DNA from 3 places in the Psychrobacillus sp. Z3-81 genome. Region 2 is predicted to be linked to each of the others. Evidence: riboswitches for the same ligand, from Rfam matches in the RefSeq annotation. Region 2 holds a riboswitch; each other region holds the start of a gene.
What was found. A riboswitch is a leader RNA that binds a small molecule or an ion and turns the genes downstream of it on or off. The one in region 2 is predicted to bind cobalamin.
Positions count from the first base shown of each region.

Region 1: it holds a riboswitch for cobalamin, as region 2 does, so the genes downstream of both, AC1ECF_RS11940 (ABC transporter substrate-binding protein) here and AC1ECF_RS09575 (hypothetical protein) in region 2, are expected to answer to the same signal.
Region 3: it holds a riboswitch for cobalamin, as region 2 does, so the genes downstream of both, AC1ECF_RS13100 (ribonucleoside-diphosphate reductase subunit alpha) here and AC1ECF_RS09575 (hypothetical protein) in region 2, are expected to answer to the same signal.

Region 1 covers NZ_JBWQPU010000010.1:19,391-23,700, reverse strand. The annotation lists gene argS (arginine--tRNA ligase) at 1-1,446, shown strand, start outside; cobalamin riboswitch at 1,527-1,660, shown strand; gene AC1ECF_RS11940 (ABC transporter substrate-binding protein) at 1,782-2,735, shown strand; gene AC1ECF_RS11935 (FecCD family ABC transporter permease) at 2,752-3,723, shown strand; gene AC1ECF_RS11930 (adenosylcobinamide amidohydrolase) at 3,725-4,310, shown strand, end outside.
Region 2 covers NZ_JBWQPU010000007.1:108,005-112,314, forward strand. The annotation lists gene AC1ECF_RS09565 (TRM11 family SAM-dependent methyltransferase) at 1-494, opposite strand, end outside; gene AC1ECF_RS09570 (FAD-binding dehydrogenase) at 636-2,291, shown strand; cobalamin riboswitch at 2,329-2,510, shown strand; gene AC1ECF_RS09575 (hypothetical protein) at 2,871-3,101, shown strand; gene AC1ECF_RS09580 (serine hydrolase) at 3,174-3,983, opposite strand.
Region 3 covers NZ_JBWQPU010000012.1:8,930-13,239, reverse strand. The annotation lists gene AC1ECF_RS13105 (flavodoxin) at 1-229, opposite strand, end outside; gene AC1ECF_RS13100 (ribonucleoside-diphosphate reductase subunit alpha) at 217-2,436, opposite strand; cobalamin riboswitch at 2,582-2,761, opposite strand; gene AC1ECF_RS13095 (DUF2569 domain-containing protein) at 2,905-3,384, shown strand; gene AC1ECF_RS13090 (undecaprenyl-diphosphate phosphatase) at 3,498-4,310, opposite strand, start outside.

The sequences.
Region 1 (4,310 bases), on a different contig from region 2:
ATGACAGGAACAATGATGGAGAAAATCGACATCGCTGGTCCAGGATTCATGAATATCACCATTCGCAAGGACTATCTACAAGATGTAGTAAAGGCCGTATTAACAGAAAAAGAAAATTACGGTCGTACTAAAGCAGGTGCAAACGAGAAAGTTCAAGTGGAATTTGTATCAGCTAATCCAACTGGTGACCTTCACCTTGGTCACGCACGTGGAGCAGCTGTAGGAGATTCACTATGTAACGTATTAGACTTCGCTGGTTACGAAGTATCACGTGAATACTATATTAATGATGCGGGTAATCAAATCCACAACCTCGCTGTTTCTTTAGAAGTTCGTTACTTTGAAGCACTAGGCATGGAAAAAGAAATGCCTGAGGATGGATACCGCGGACAGGATATTATTGATATTGCTAACGACCTTGCAAAAGAGCATGGCGATAAGTTTATCCATATGTCTGATGAAGAACGTTATAAAGCATTCCGTGCACATGGTTTAAAGGTAGAGCTTGCGAAGCTTCAAAAGGACTTAGCAGATTTCCGTGTGAACTTCGATAACTGGTTCTCTGAAACTTCTCTTTACGAGGATGGAAAAATTCAGGTGGCGCTAGATAAATTAAAAGCGAATGGTCATATCTTCGAGGAAGAGGGAGCAACTTGGTTCCGCTCTACAACTTTTGGAGATGACAAGGACCGTGTGTTAATTAAAAGCGATGGCTCTTTCACTTATTTATTACCAGATATCGCATACCATGAGGACAAAATTGTTCGTGGCTTTGACCAGTTAATTAATATTTGGGGAGCAGACCACCATGGCTATATCCCACGTATGAAGGCGGCAATCGAAGCGCTTGGATACGAGCGTGAAAAACTAGAGGTTTCCATTATCCAAATGGTTCAGCTATATAAAGACGGCGAAAAAATGAAAATGAGTAAGCGTACAGGAAAAGCGGTAACAATGCGTGAGCTAGTAGAAGAGGTTGGATTAGATGCTGTTCGTTATTTCTTCGGCATGCGTTCCGGTGATTCCCATATGGATTTTGACTTGGACTTAGCAGTATCTCAATCCAATGAAAACCCTGTATACTATGCACAATATGCACATGCTCGTATTTGTTCTATCTTACGTGCTGCAGAAGAAAAAGGTATGGCAGCTTCAACAGCATCTCTTTCTTTATTACAAAGTGAAAAAGAAACAGACCTATTGAAGAAAATCGGGGACTTCCCGAAAGTGGTGGCTGATGCTGCGAAAATGCGTGCACCACACCGAGTGGCAACTTATATTCAAGAGCTTGCTGCAACATTCCACAGCTTCTATAACGCAGACAAAGTGTTAGACCCAGAAAATAAAGAGCTATCAGAAGCGCGTTTGGCTTTAGTAACGTCTGCACGTCAAACAATTGAAAATGCATTAAAATTACTTGGAGTTTCCGCTCCAGAGAAGATGTAACACCTTAAGAGGTTTTGGTTAAATACCAAAGCCTCTTTTTTATATCGACATTGAATCGAATTAGAGTATAATAAAGGCATATTCATATGTTGCATAAAGGTGCCCGAGTGTAAGCGCTTGGGTTAAAAGGGAAGCTGGTTAAAGTCCAGCGCGGTCCCGCCACTGTAAGTGAGAAATCACGAGCCAGGATACCTGCCTTTATGTATGTACACCCATTGCCTACGAGGATAGGTTTGGTGTAGATCGGCTCATGTTAGTCCAAGCGGATTTATACCTATATCTATCTCTCATCATCAGATGGGAGATTTTTTTATTGCACATAGGAGGAATGAAGAATGAAGAAGTTTTGGTTTGTATTGATCGCATCGCTGCTATTATTAGTGGGATGTGGATCGGAGGAAGAAACAAAGGTTGAAAAAGAGGAAGGTACACAAGTAGAGGTATCTGATACCAAGTTCCCACTGACACTAACGGATGCTGTCGGACAAGAGATAACCCTAGAGGAAGCTCCAGAGAAAATCATATCCATGATACCAAGCAACACGGAGATTCTTTTTGCGTTAGGCTTGAATGAAGAAATTGTTGGTGTAAATGAATATGAAAGCTACCCACCAGAGGCATTGGAAAAAGAAAAAGTCGGTGGAATGGAATATAATATCGAAAAAATTCTTTCTCTAACTCCGGATATTGTGTTTGCACACGAATCCATTGTAGGGATGGCTGAATCAGGACTTCAACAGCTACGTGATGCGGGAGTGAAGGTTTATGTAGTTCAAAATGCAGAGGACTTCAATGAAACCTATACAACCATTGAGCAAATTGGTAGAGCTACTGGAAAGTTCCCAGAAGCACAGAAAGTAATCGAAGAGATGAAAGCCAAGGTTCAAGATATAACAGACAAGGTCTCACAGGTTGAGACAAAGAAGACCGTTTTTGTGGAAACATCCGATGCACCTGAAATCTACACGCCGGGTAACAACACGTTTATGCAAGAAATTTTAAATATGGTGAATGCAGAAAATGTGGTAGAGGATCAAGAGGGCTGGTTCCAAATTGACCCTGAAGAAATTATTACAAGAAATCCAGATGTCATTTTGGTTGCATACAGCTATGTGGATGGAGTTCAAGAGAAAATTAAAGCAAGAGCAGGATTTGATACGATAACAGCAGTGAAAAATGATGCGATTGTCCAAATAAATGAAGATACAACTAGCCGACAAGGTCCTCGCTTGGCAGATGGTCTAGAAGAAGTTGCGAGAGCGATTTATCCGGAGGCTTTTAGTGAGTAAATTAAGGCTTGGCTACATCTTGTCAATTGCAGCTCTACTAATTGCAATTTGGCTTGGTGTATCAGTCGGTTCTGTCAAAGTTCCAATTAGTACCCTATGGGATACATCATCCGACGAGGTAGCAGCCAATATTGTATGGCAAATTAGAATGCCGAGGGTACTGCTGGCTGGCCTAGTGGGAGCATCCTTGGCAATCGCCGGAGCAGCATTCCAAAGCCTACTAAAAAATCCACTGGCCGATCCATACACACTTGGTGTATCATCTGGAGCCTCTGTGGGAGCTGTTGCTACATTATTTTTTGGACTTTCTGTTCCCTTTTTAGGTGGGTTCACTCTCCCGATTTTTAGTATCCTAGGAGCTCTTTGTACAATGCTGTTGGTAATGGGGTTTGCAAAGCTTGTCGATCGTTCCATGAAAATGGAGACAATCATATTGACCGGGATTATATTCAGCTCTTTCTTAGGATCCATTATTTCTTTAATGATTGCGTTAACCGGGGAAGAGCTTCGGCAAATTATCGGCTGGTTATTGGGAAGTGTGTCGATGAGAGGCTGGGAATATATAAAGCTAGCCTTGCCTTTTGTGATAGTAGGTTCCTTACTGCTTTGGTTCAATAGAAGAGAGTTAAATGCCATGCTATTTGGAGAAGAACGAGCATTACACCTAGGTGTGGATGTGAAAAAGAGGAAGCTGATGGTGTTAATTGGTGGTTCTATGCTAACTGGTGGAGCGGTTGCTGTTTCAGGCACGATTGGATTTGTGGGATTGGTTGTTCCACACATAACTCGGCAGCTGTTTGGCTCTGATAATAGACATGTGTTACCACTGAGCTTTTTGAATGGAGCTACGCTGTTAATCATTTGTGACCTAGTTTCACGTACTATCATTTCACCAGCAGAGCTACCAATTGGAGTAATCACAGCCTTTATCGGTGCTCCGGTCTTTGCTTTTATTTTCTTCCGACAACGAAAGAGAGGGAGCATCTGATATGCTGAAAATAAGTAATCTATCTGGTGGCTATGATCAGAAAATAGTCGTGCACAATGTTTCCTTTCAGGTGGAAAAAGGAGAAATGGTAGGCATTCTAGGTCCTAATGGCAGCGGGAAATCAACGCTTCTCAAGCTTATGAGTAGAATATTGCCTGCAAAGGAAGGAGAGGTAATCGTTGACAACAAATCCTTACTCTCTTATTCATCCAAGGAGCTTGCCAAAAAACTAGCGGTGCTTCCACAGCTGCACAACCAGTCTTTTTCACATAAAGTGAGGGAAACCGTTGCTTTGGGTCGCTATCCGCACCAAAGCAGCTGGTTTTCTACCTGGTCAGAAGAGGATGAGCAGGCGGTAAAGAAGGCAATGCGACTAACTGGCATTGAGGAATATGAGCACCAGCTCTTAGAATTAATGTCGGGTGGAGAGCAGCAAAGAGTATTTGTAGCCCAGGCCTTAGCTCAACAAGCCCCTATTTTATTATTAGACGAGCCTACAAACCATCTAGATATTGCACATCAAAAACAGCTGTTGGATACGATCAAAACACAAGCAATTGAAAATGAACTGACAGTTGTCAGCATCT
Region 2 (4,310 bases):
AAAGCTGTTGAATAACCCCTAGGTCTCTCCATATGAGCTAGCCAAATCGCCTCGTTCTTCTTGTATTCTCCAAAATACCACCGGCTCTGGTAAGGAACTACAGCAAATACCTGTTGTGGTTGATGAAGATCAAATTTACCTTGAAGCTCACTGCCTATTGCACGCACAATGGCTAATCTGTCGGCATTCCGAATAATCGCATCTCCCTGCAAATCATTAATTTTCAGGAAAATCACTTTATTCGTTTTCTCCTCACTGCCATACCTGGATGCTCCTTGAATAATTTCTTCTATTGTATCAGCCTCTATCAGTACATCTAGCCGCCCCTTCATAAACGGACTTCTAGAAGGATCAATGGCAATACTGCTCTTTAGTATTTTTTGTTCTGTATCAAATCCAAAAAAAGAGCGCATCTCTAGTTGACATAGAGCGCGTTCCCCATCTTTATATCCATATGTATATATATAACTAGACTCTCGAATATTTGTATCCAATATATTCCCTCCATTAATACTCTTATTATAGCACGCTTAACCTTTGGACGCCTGACTTACTAATCTCATAGTTATTCTCCCAGAAAAGAAATATAATGGATATGTATTCAGAATTTTTATCCAATTTAAGGGGTTGGGAAAATGAATGGGGAAACAATTGTAGTAGGTGCTGGTCTTGCTGGATTAGTAGCTACTGCTGAATTGGTTAGAGAAGGTAAGCATGTATTATTGGTAGATCAAGAACCTGAAAGCTCCCTTGGTGGGCAAGCCTGGTGGTCTTTCGGAGGACTGTTTCTAGTAGATTCACCTGAACAAAGAAGAGTTGGTATAAAGGATTCTTATGACCTTGCTTGGCAGGACTGGTTAGGGACTGCTGGCTTTGACGAAGACAATGAAGAAGAATATTGGGCAAAGAAATGGGCCGAAGCTTATGTAAGATTTGCTGCTGGAGAAAAGAGAGAATGGCTACATGGCCTAGGAATTCGCTTCTTCCCTGTAGTGGGATGGGCAGAGCGAGGAGGGTATTTAGCGGAGGGGCATGGAAACTCAGTCCCTAGATTCCATATTGTTTGGGGAACAGGACCCGGGGTTGTCCAGCCTTTTGAGGCAATCGTAAGAAAGGGAATGGAAACCGGACTTGTAACCTATAAATCAAGGCACCGTGTAGATGAATTAATTGTAGATAAGGGGAGAGTAATAGGGATTAAAGGCTCAGTCCTTGAACCCTCTGATGCGAAAAGAGGAGAAGCCAGCTCTCGAAAGGTAATAGACTCTTTTCAATTCAATGCTCGAGCAGTCGTCCTAACTACTGGTGGAATCGGTGCTAACTTAGAGCTCGTTCGTCAAAACTGGCCGTCCTGGTTAGGTACCCCTCCTAAAAATATGATTGCTGGCGTACCTGCATATGTCGATGGCAGAATGTTTGAGATAAGCGAAAGGGCCGGGGCACGCTGGGTGAATAAAGATCGAATGTGGCATTACACGGAAGGGATTAAAAACTGGAATCCTATTTGGGAAAATCACGGCATTCGAATTCTCCCCGGTCCCTCTTCTATTTGGTTAGATGCAGAAGGGAACAGATTCCCTGCCCCCAACTTTCCTGGCTTTGACACATTGGGTACCTTAAAAGCAATTCAAGATACCGGCTATGATTATTCGTGGTTCATTCTTACAGCAAAGATTATCGAAAAAGAATTTGCTTTATCTGGTTCAGAGCAAAACCCTGATTTGACAGAAAAAAGCGTGAAGGAAGTGTTAAAGCGTATTCTTCCAGGTCCAACAGCTCCTGTTAAAGCATTTATGGAGAAGGGCGAGGATTTTATAGTAGCAGATAATCTAAAGGACCTTGTGGCAGGAATGAACTCACTTGTCGGAAACACTCTACTAACATATGAGGATGTCCATAGACAGATTGTAGCAAGAGATCGAGAAATGGATAACAAGTTTACGAAAGACCTTCAAATAACCGCCTTAAGAGGAGCACGTAATTATATTGGTGATAAGCTTATTCGAGTGGCAGCACCCCACAAAATATTAGACCCGAAACAAGGACCGTTGATTGCTGTTCGTTTGAACATCCTGACTCGTAAAACATTAGGCGGCCTACAGACGGATTTAGGGGGTCATGTGTTAAATAAAGACGGAAAGCAAATTCCCGGATTATATGCTGCAGGTGAGCTAACAGGTTTTGGTGGCGGAGGAATGCATGGCTACCGAGCACTAGAGGGCACCTTTTTAGGAGGCTGCCTATTCTCAGGGAGAGAAGCAGCTCGGTCCATACTTCACGATTTAAAATAACAAAGTAACGAACGTATGATATAGTAAGAATGTAATTTCATATTGTGTAGAATTAGGTGCTCTTCGAGAGAAGAACTTAAAAGGGAAGTTCGGTGAGAATCCGACGCTGTCCCGCAACTGTAAATGGGAGCAAGCTTTTAACCACTGTTACTTGTAATGGGAAGGGAAAGTAAAGCAATGACCATAAGCCAGGAGACCTGCCTAATTTTAGTACACACCAAAAACCTACGCGGATAGGGGGTGTTCAGTGATCGTCAAGCTATTGCTTGAAGGATTCATGGTACGACAAACCGTATACTCACAGATGGATTTGGAAGAAGTCTATTCTTTCCTATCCAAATGGTTTTATATGTTGCCGTATTCTTATTCACGAACATCTTCCTCTTTAAAGGGGAAGATTTTTTTTATCCCGCATTAAGGGACAGTAAGACTCCCACTTCAAGATGGCGAAAGAAATGAGACAGCTAAGTGGGAGTCTTACTGTCCCTAAAAGCCCGATTGGTTCAACTAATGAATGGCGGGGGATGAAAGAAACCCCCACCAATCAAAGTTTCACTTTATTGGAAAGGAGAAAGTAGGATGTCAAAAGAGGAATACAAAGAGCAGTTCAAGCAGGTGCTACTCTATAACACTGTCACGAATGCTTCGATTACTTTAGAGAAGATACTTAGTTCCTTAGCACAGGATATTCAAAACTCTGAGGAGCTAACAAAGGAAGCAAATCTTATTCAATTACAGAATGCCTATCAGGAGGTTCTTTATGAGCTAATTGGAGAATCAAAAACAGAAGATGCTGAGATGAAGATTTAGTAAATAGAAAGCACCCACTATCTTGTGATGTGAGTGCTTTCTTCGTTTAACTTGGTAGTTACTACACCTTCTTCAGCTTTTATTTGCTAGATATTCGTAAGCAGCTGCTCCTATCTCAGTTAAAATGGCTTTAGATACAAGATCATCCTCTTCCTTCGATAAGACCGTTATCGCCAGCTGGTTATCTCCTACATATAAAACTCCTACATCATGTCTTGTTCCAGGAACCCATCCTGTTTTATGCGCCATTTTCCAAGCTGGGCGGCCATTATTATAATTGGAGTACGGTGATGGAAACATTTGCGGTAGACAGTCTTGGATTTGCTGTTTCTTCATAATACGTAGCATTTCCTCACTGGCTTTCTCGCTCACTAGCTCTTTCCTAGCTATTTTCTTTAGCAGTATCGCAATATCAGCGGCAGTTATCATGTTATATCCTTTTGGATTTGGGTTGTTCATCATGAGCTTGTTATAGAACGTGCTAAGCTCCATTCCAGCTTCCTTCATAAAAGAGACAACCGCTTCCTTTCCTATTAGGTCAATCAACATATTAGTAGCAGAATTGTCACTTTGGATAATCATCAGCGTGACCAAATCTCGTATTGGCAAGGAAGTACCTGGTGTTAGGTGTTGAAGAACTCCCGAGCCTCCTACTAAATCCTCCTTACGCAAAACGAAAGGGTCATCTAATGAAAAACTCCCTTTCTCTTCTTTCGTAAAAACGGAAGCCATAATTGGTACCTTGATTACACTTGCTGCATAAAAAAGCTCCTCGCTATTTAGCTCCCATTTTTCTCCGGTGACTAGATTTTCTAGAATAATTCCCCATGTTCCTCTTGAAGGCTTAATAATGTCCTTTACTCTATCTACTAATACTTCCACAGCTCCACTCCCTTTTTCTATTTTTATTTCTAACTTTATTATAATCAAAATATTTTGTATATTGTGTTGCAGGGATTAAAAATTTGGCAGTATGCTTTATTAGTCAGCTAGAAAGTACGTCTACTTTTTTTATCCATTTCATCCCTCTTCCTTCTCTTCCAATCTTAAAGTCAGGCTACATCTAGTTCTTTTCCAAATTGCGATGTTTTGTTCACCTTTTTTCATCCACCTACATAGATTATTTTGACAAGTCGAACAATTAGTGTTAACCTTATGAACAAAAGTTTCCTTTAGGAAATAATATAGTTATAACGAAATAAAAATTTT
Region 3 (4,310 bases), on a different contig from region 2:
GTCGAATAAAAGGAACTATCTCATCCGGTACACTCCCCCGCCCCCAGGTAAATGTCCCGATGAATAGAAGGTCATAATCTACATAGTCAATTGTCGTTTCATCCTCTATGAATCGCATTTCTGTTTCATAGCCAAATGTCTCTAATCCGCCCCGTATCAGCTCCGCAATTTCCTCTGTATTTCCGCTATAACTAAGATAAGAAATTAGTGCCTTCATTAGCTTGAACACGACTCACATTCTATTAGTTCTACGGATGTAGATCGTACATAATAGGTTGTTTTTAGGCCACTGTTCCAAGCATCTAAATGTAATGCCAGTAAATCCTTCGCTTTGATGGTGTTTTGCACGTATAAATTCAAGGACACCCCTTGGTCGATGTGTCGCAGTCTCGCCGCGTTTTGCTTAATTGTCCAATGCTGGTCAATAAAATAAGCCGATTTGTAGAACCAGGTAGTCTCATTATTTAAATCCGGAACAGTTACCGGAATTTTATAGTCCTTCTTTTCCTCCGAATAAAATTTTTGAAAGATAGGATCAATGCTCGCAGTACTGCCAGCTAGTATAGAAGTAGACGAGTTTGGAGCAACAGCCATGAGATAGCCATTACGCATTCCGCATGTTGCCACCTGCTTCTTTAACTCCATCCATTTATCATCCTCATAGCCACGCTGGTCGAAATAGGCACCAGTTTGCCAATCAGACCCCGGGAATAAAGGATAGGCCCCTTTTTCCTCTGCTAGCTCCATGGAAGCCTTAATGGTTAGATACGCTATTTTTTCATATAACTTATCTGCAAATTCTACCGCCTCATCCGATTCCCAGCGAATACTATTAATCGCAAGTAGATGGTGCCAACCAAACGTCCCTAAGCCAATCCCTCTGTACCTAGCATTTGTACGCTCCGCCTGTGGAACTGGGATCATGTTTAAATCGATCACATTATCAAGCATTCGCACCTGTATAGGAATTAGCCGCTCTAACACGTGATCCGGCACTGCACGACCTAAATTGATAGAGGAGAGGTTACAGACAACGAAATCTCCCGCCTGTCTCCGAGTAACAATGGTGTCTCCGTCTAGCTGTATGGATTCAGAAATGGTCGGGCTTTGATTTTGGAAGATTTCTGTACATAGATTACTGCTATAAATCATCCCCTCATGCTTATTCGGGTTTCGACGATTCACCTCATCTCGGTAAAACATAAAAGGTACGCCTGTCTCTAATTGAGAGCGCATAACTCGTTTCATCAGCTCAATTGCAGGTACGGTCTCTTTTGATAGCTCCGGATGATTTACACATTCTGTATATTTTTCACGAAAAGAGCCGCTCCCTCTCTTTTCATCATAAAAATCCTCTAACGAATATCCCATTACTGTACGAACCTCATGTGGGTCAAATAAATGCCAATCCTCTCTCGCATCTACTTTTTCCATAAACAAATCAGGTAGACAAATACCTGTGAAAATATCATGTGCTCTTAAGCGATCATCTCCGTTATTTAGCCGTAAATCTAAAAACGTAAAGATGTCCTTATGCCAAACATCCAGGTATACTGCTACCGCTCCTTGTCGCTGCCCTAGCTGGTCCACACTGACTGCTGTATTGTTTAATTGTTTAATCCAAGGTAATACTCCGCTTGATGCTCCTATAAATCCTCGTATAGAAGAGCCACGGCTACGAATTTTCCCCATATAGACGCCTATTCCACCACCGTATTTGGATAGAGTAGCGACGTCCGTATTACTGTCATAAATCCCTTGAAGGCTATCATCCACTGTATCGATAAAGCAGCTCGATAGCTGACCATGGGGCTTTCCTGCATTCGAAAGAGTAGGTGTAGCTACAGTCATATAGAGATTACTCATTGCCCAATATGCTTCTTTAATCTTTTCTAGCCGCTTTTCTGTTTCTTCTTTCATTAAAGTCATTGCGATCACCAGCCAGCGCTCTTGCGGCAACTCTACAATCGCTTTATTAAAATCCTTTGCTACATATCTATCGAGCAAGGTTTTGAGGCCAATATAAGTAAACAAATTATCTCTTTCCGGAACAATTACTTCCGCCAGTTCTTGTAGTTCTTCGTCGGAGTAGGATTCCATTATGTTTCTGTCATAAATCCCTTGATTACTTAATTTTCTAACATTTTCCAGGAAACCAAGATATACTTTTTCAACATTTGTTCTACGGTTATCAGCTACTTGCTCATAAATATCCCAAAGATAAATTCGAGCTGCGACAAATGTCCAGTAAGGGCTTTGCTCGTCTAGTAGGCTGAGTGCATGAAGAGACATATCACGAGCCCAGCTATGGTCGTCATCATGTCTTGCTAGCCACTTTTGCTGATAGGTCAGGAGTGGGGTAAGCTTCTCTTTTCCAAATTCTTTGGATAATTTGTCTAACTGCACTGCTTTTTCTGTTTTTATTGACGTTGTCATATGAACTCCTCCTTTATTTGAGCAACAAAAAAAGCACTAACCATAGCCTCTTCGGCCGAGTCAGTGCTTACGTTTAAAAGTAGGAAACAAAAAGACATATTTATAAAAGTCCTCGCTCCCACCTCTCAACCCCCGAAGAAAGTGTTGCTTTTTCGACGACTAGGCAGGTCTACTGGCTCGTGCTTCTTCCTCCTGTTGACCTTCCCACGAATAAATCGCAGTGGCATTTTCAACAGTCGTCCACACTTACAGTTGCGGGGACAGCTTCGGCTTTTCACCGAATTCCCTATTAAACCGTAATGGTACCTAATCATCTATCAGTACAATATATTGTGTTTTATTTACTTAATAACCCTAACATATAGTGTTTAAACTTGTACATAGGAAGAAAGTCTTTCCTTATAGAATATTTATGTTTACAATATAATGGAAAGTGATATTGGAAAATTTAGAGAGAGGAAGAATAAAATGACTCAACCATTAGAAGAGCAAGAGCATTACGAGGAAGGACCGAAAGGAATTAGAGGTTGGCTGCTATTACCTATCATATATTTGTTTTTGACTGTAATATTTTCAGTCGGATATTTTATCATATCTTTCTTATTAATCAACTCTGGTGAATGGACAGAAGTGGTCACCTCCCCAGAAGTGCACCCTCATTTTGAGAAAGCTATTTATTTCGAAATGGCTTGTAACGCTCTCTTATTGTTTATTTCAATATATTTAATCATAATTTTCTTTAAAAAGAAAAAATTTTTCCCGAAAGCAATTATTTCCTATCTCATTCTTAGTATGATATTGGATATCGTTGATGCAATACTCATTAACAATGTAAGTACGGACAATGAGTCAGCTTCTATCAGTGTTTCCTCCTTTGTTTTGTCCATTATTTGGATTGCCTATTTCATGGTATCCAAGCGTGTCCATAATACATTTGTAAATGAATAAGAAAGCACAAGCACCTCTCTTTGCTCTGACAAGCATTTGGGGAATTACGTGGAAGCACTTGGCATCAAAATAAAAAGGCTTTGGATAATTTCCAAAGCCTCTTTCGTTTTTACTTACAAAATAATAATCGCCAAGATAATCGCTAAAACAATACGATAGATTGCAAATGGTGTAAGCTTAATCTTATCAATCAGCTTCAAGAAGAAGCGTATTGATATTAAAGCGAAGATAAATGCACTTACAAATCCTACGATATAAAACGAGAGATGATTTAAATCCATGTACTCCCAGTTTTTCACCAGTGATAGGAAGCTAGCACCTGCCATAATAGGCACTGCCATGATAAACGTGAAGTCTGCCGCAGTCTTATGATTCATCCCCAATAGAACCCCACCCGAAATAGTAGAGCCTGATCTTGAAAAACCTGGCCACAAAGATAGACATTGTATCAACCCAACGAGGATTGCCTGCTTATAAGTAATTTTATCCAATGAATTTGTTTTCGGATTCTTTGGACCGAACTTATCTGCAGCTATCATTAGGATGGCACCTAGCACTAAACCAATTAGTACTGTCTCTGTTGTAAACAAATGCTCATCTATGTAGTCCTCGAACAACACACCAAGCACTCCAGCTGGAATAAGCCCAACAATTACATGCGTTAGCTTTAACTGACTTCCTGGCGCTACATCCTTTATTTTATATAAGCCTACTAAGCTTAATAATCGTTTCCAGAAAACGACTACTACCGCTAGGATGGATCCTAGCTGAATAACTATTTTAAATGTATTCGCTGAATATTCACCTAAAAACTCCTTTGTTTGAAGCCACATGTCGTCCACAATAATCATATGCCCTGTAGAAGAAACCGGTGCGAATTCCGTCATTCCCTCCACAAAGCCAAGGATTAACGCTTTTAATAATTC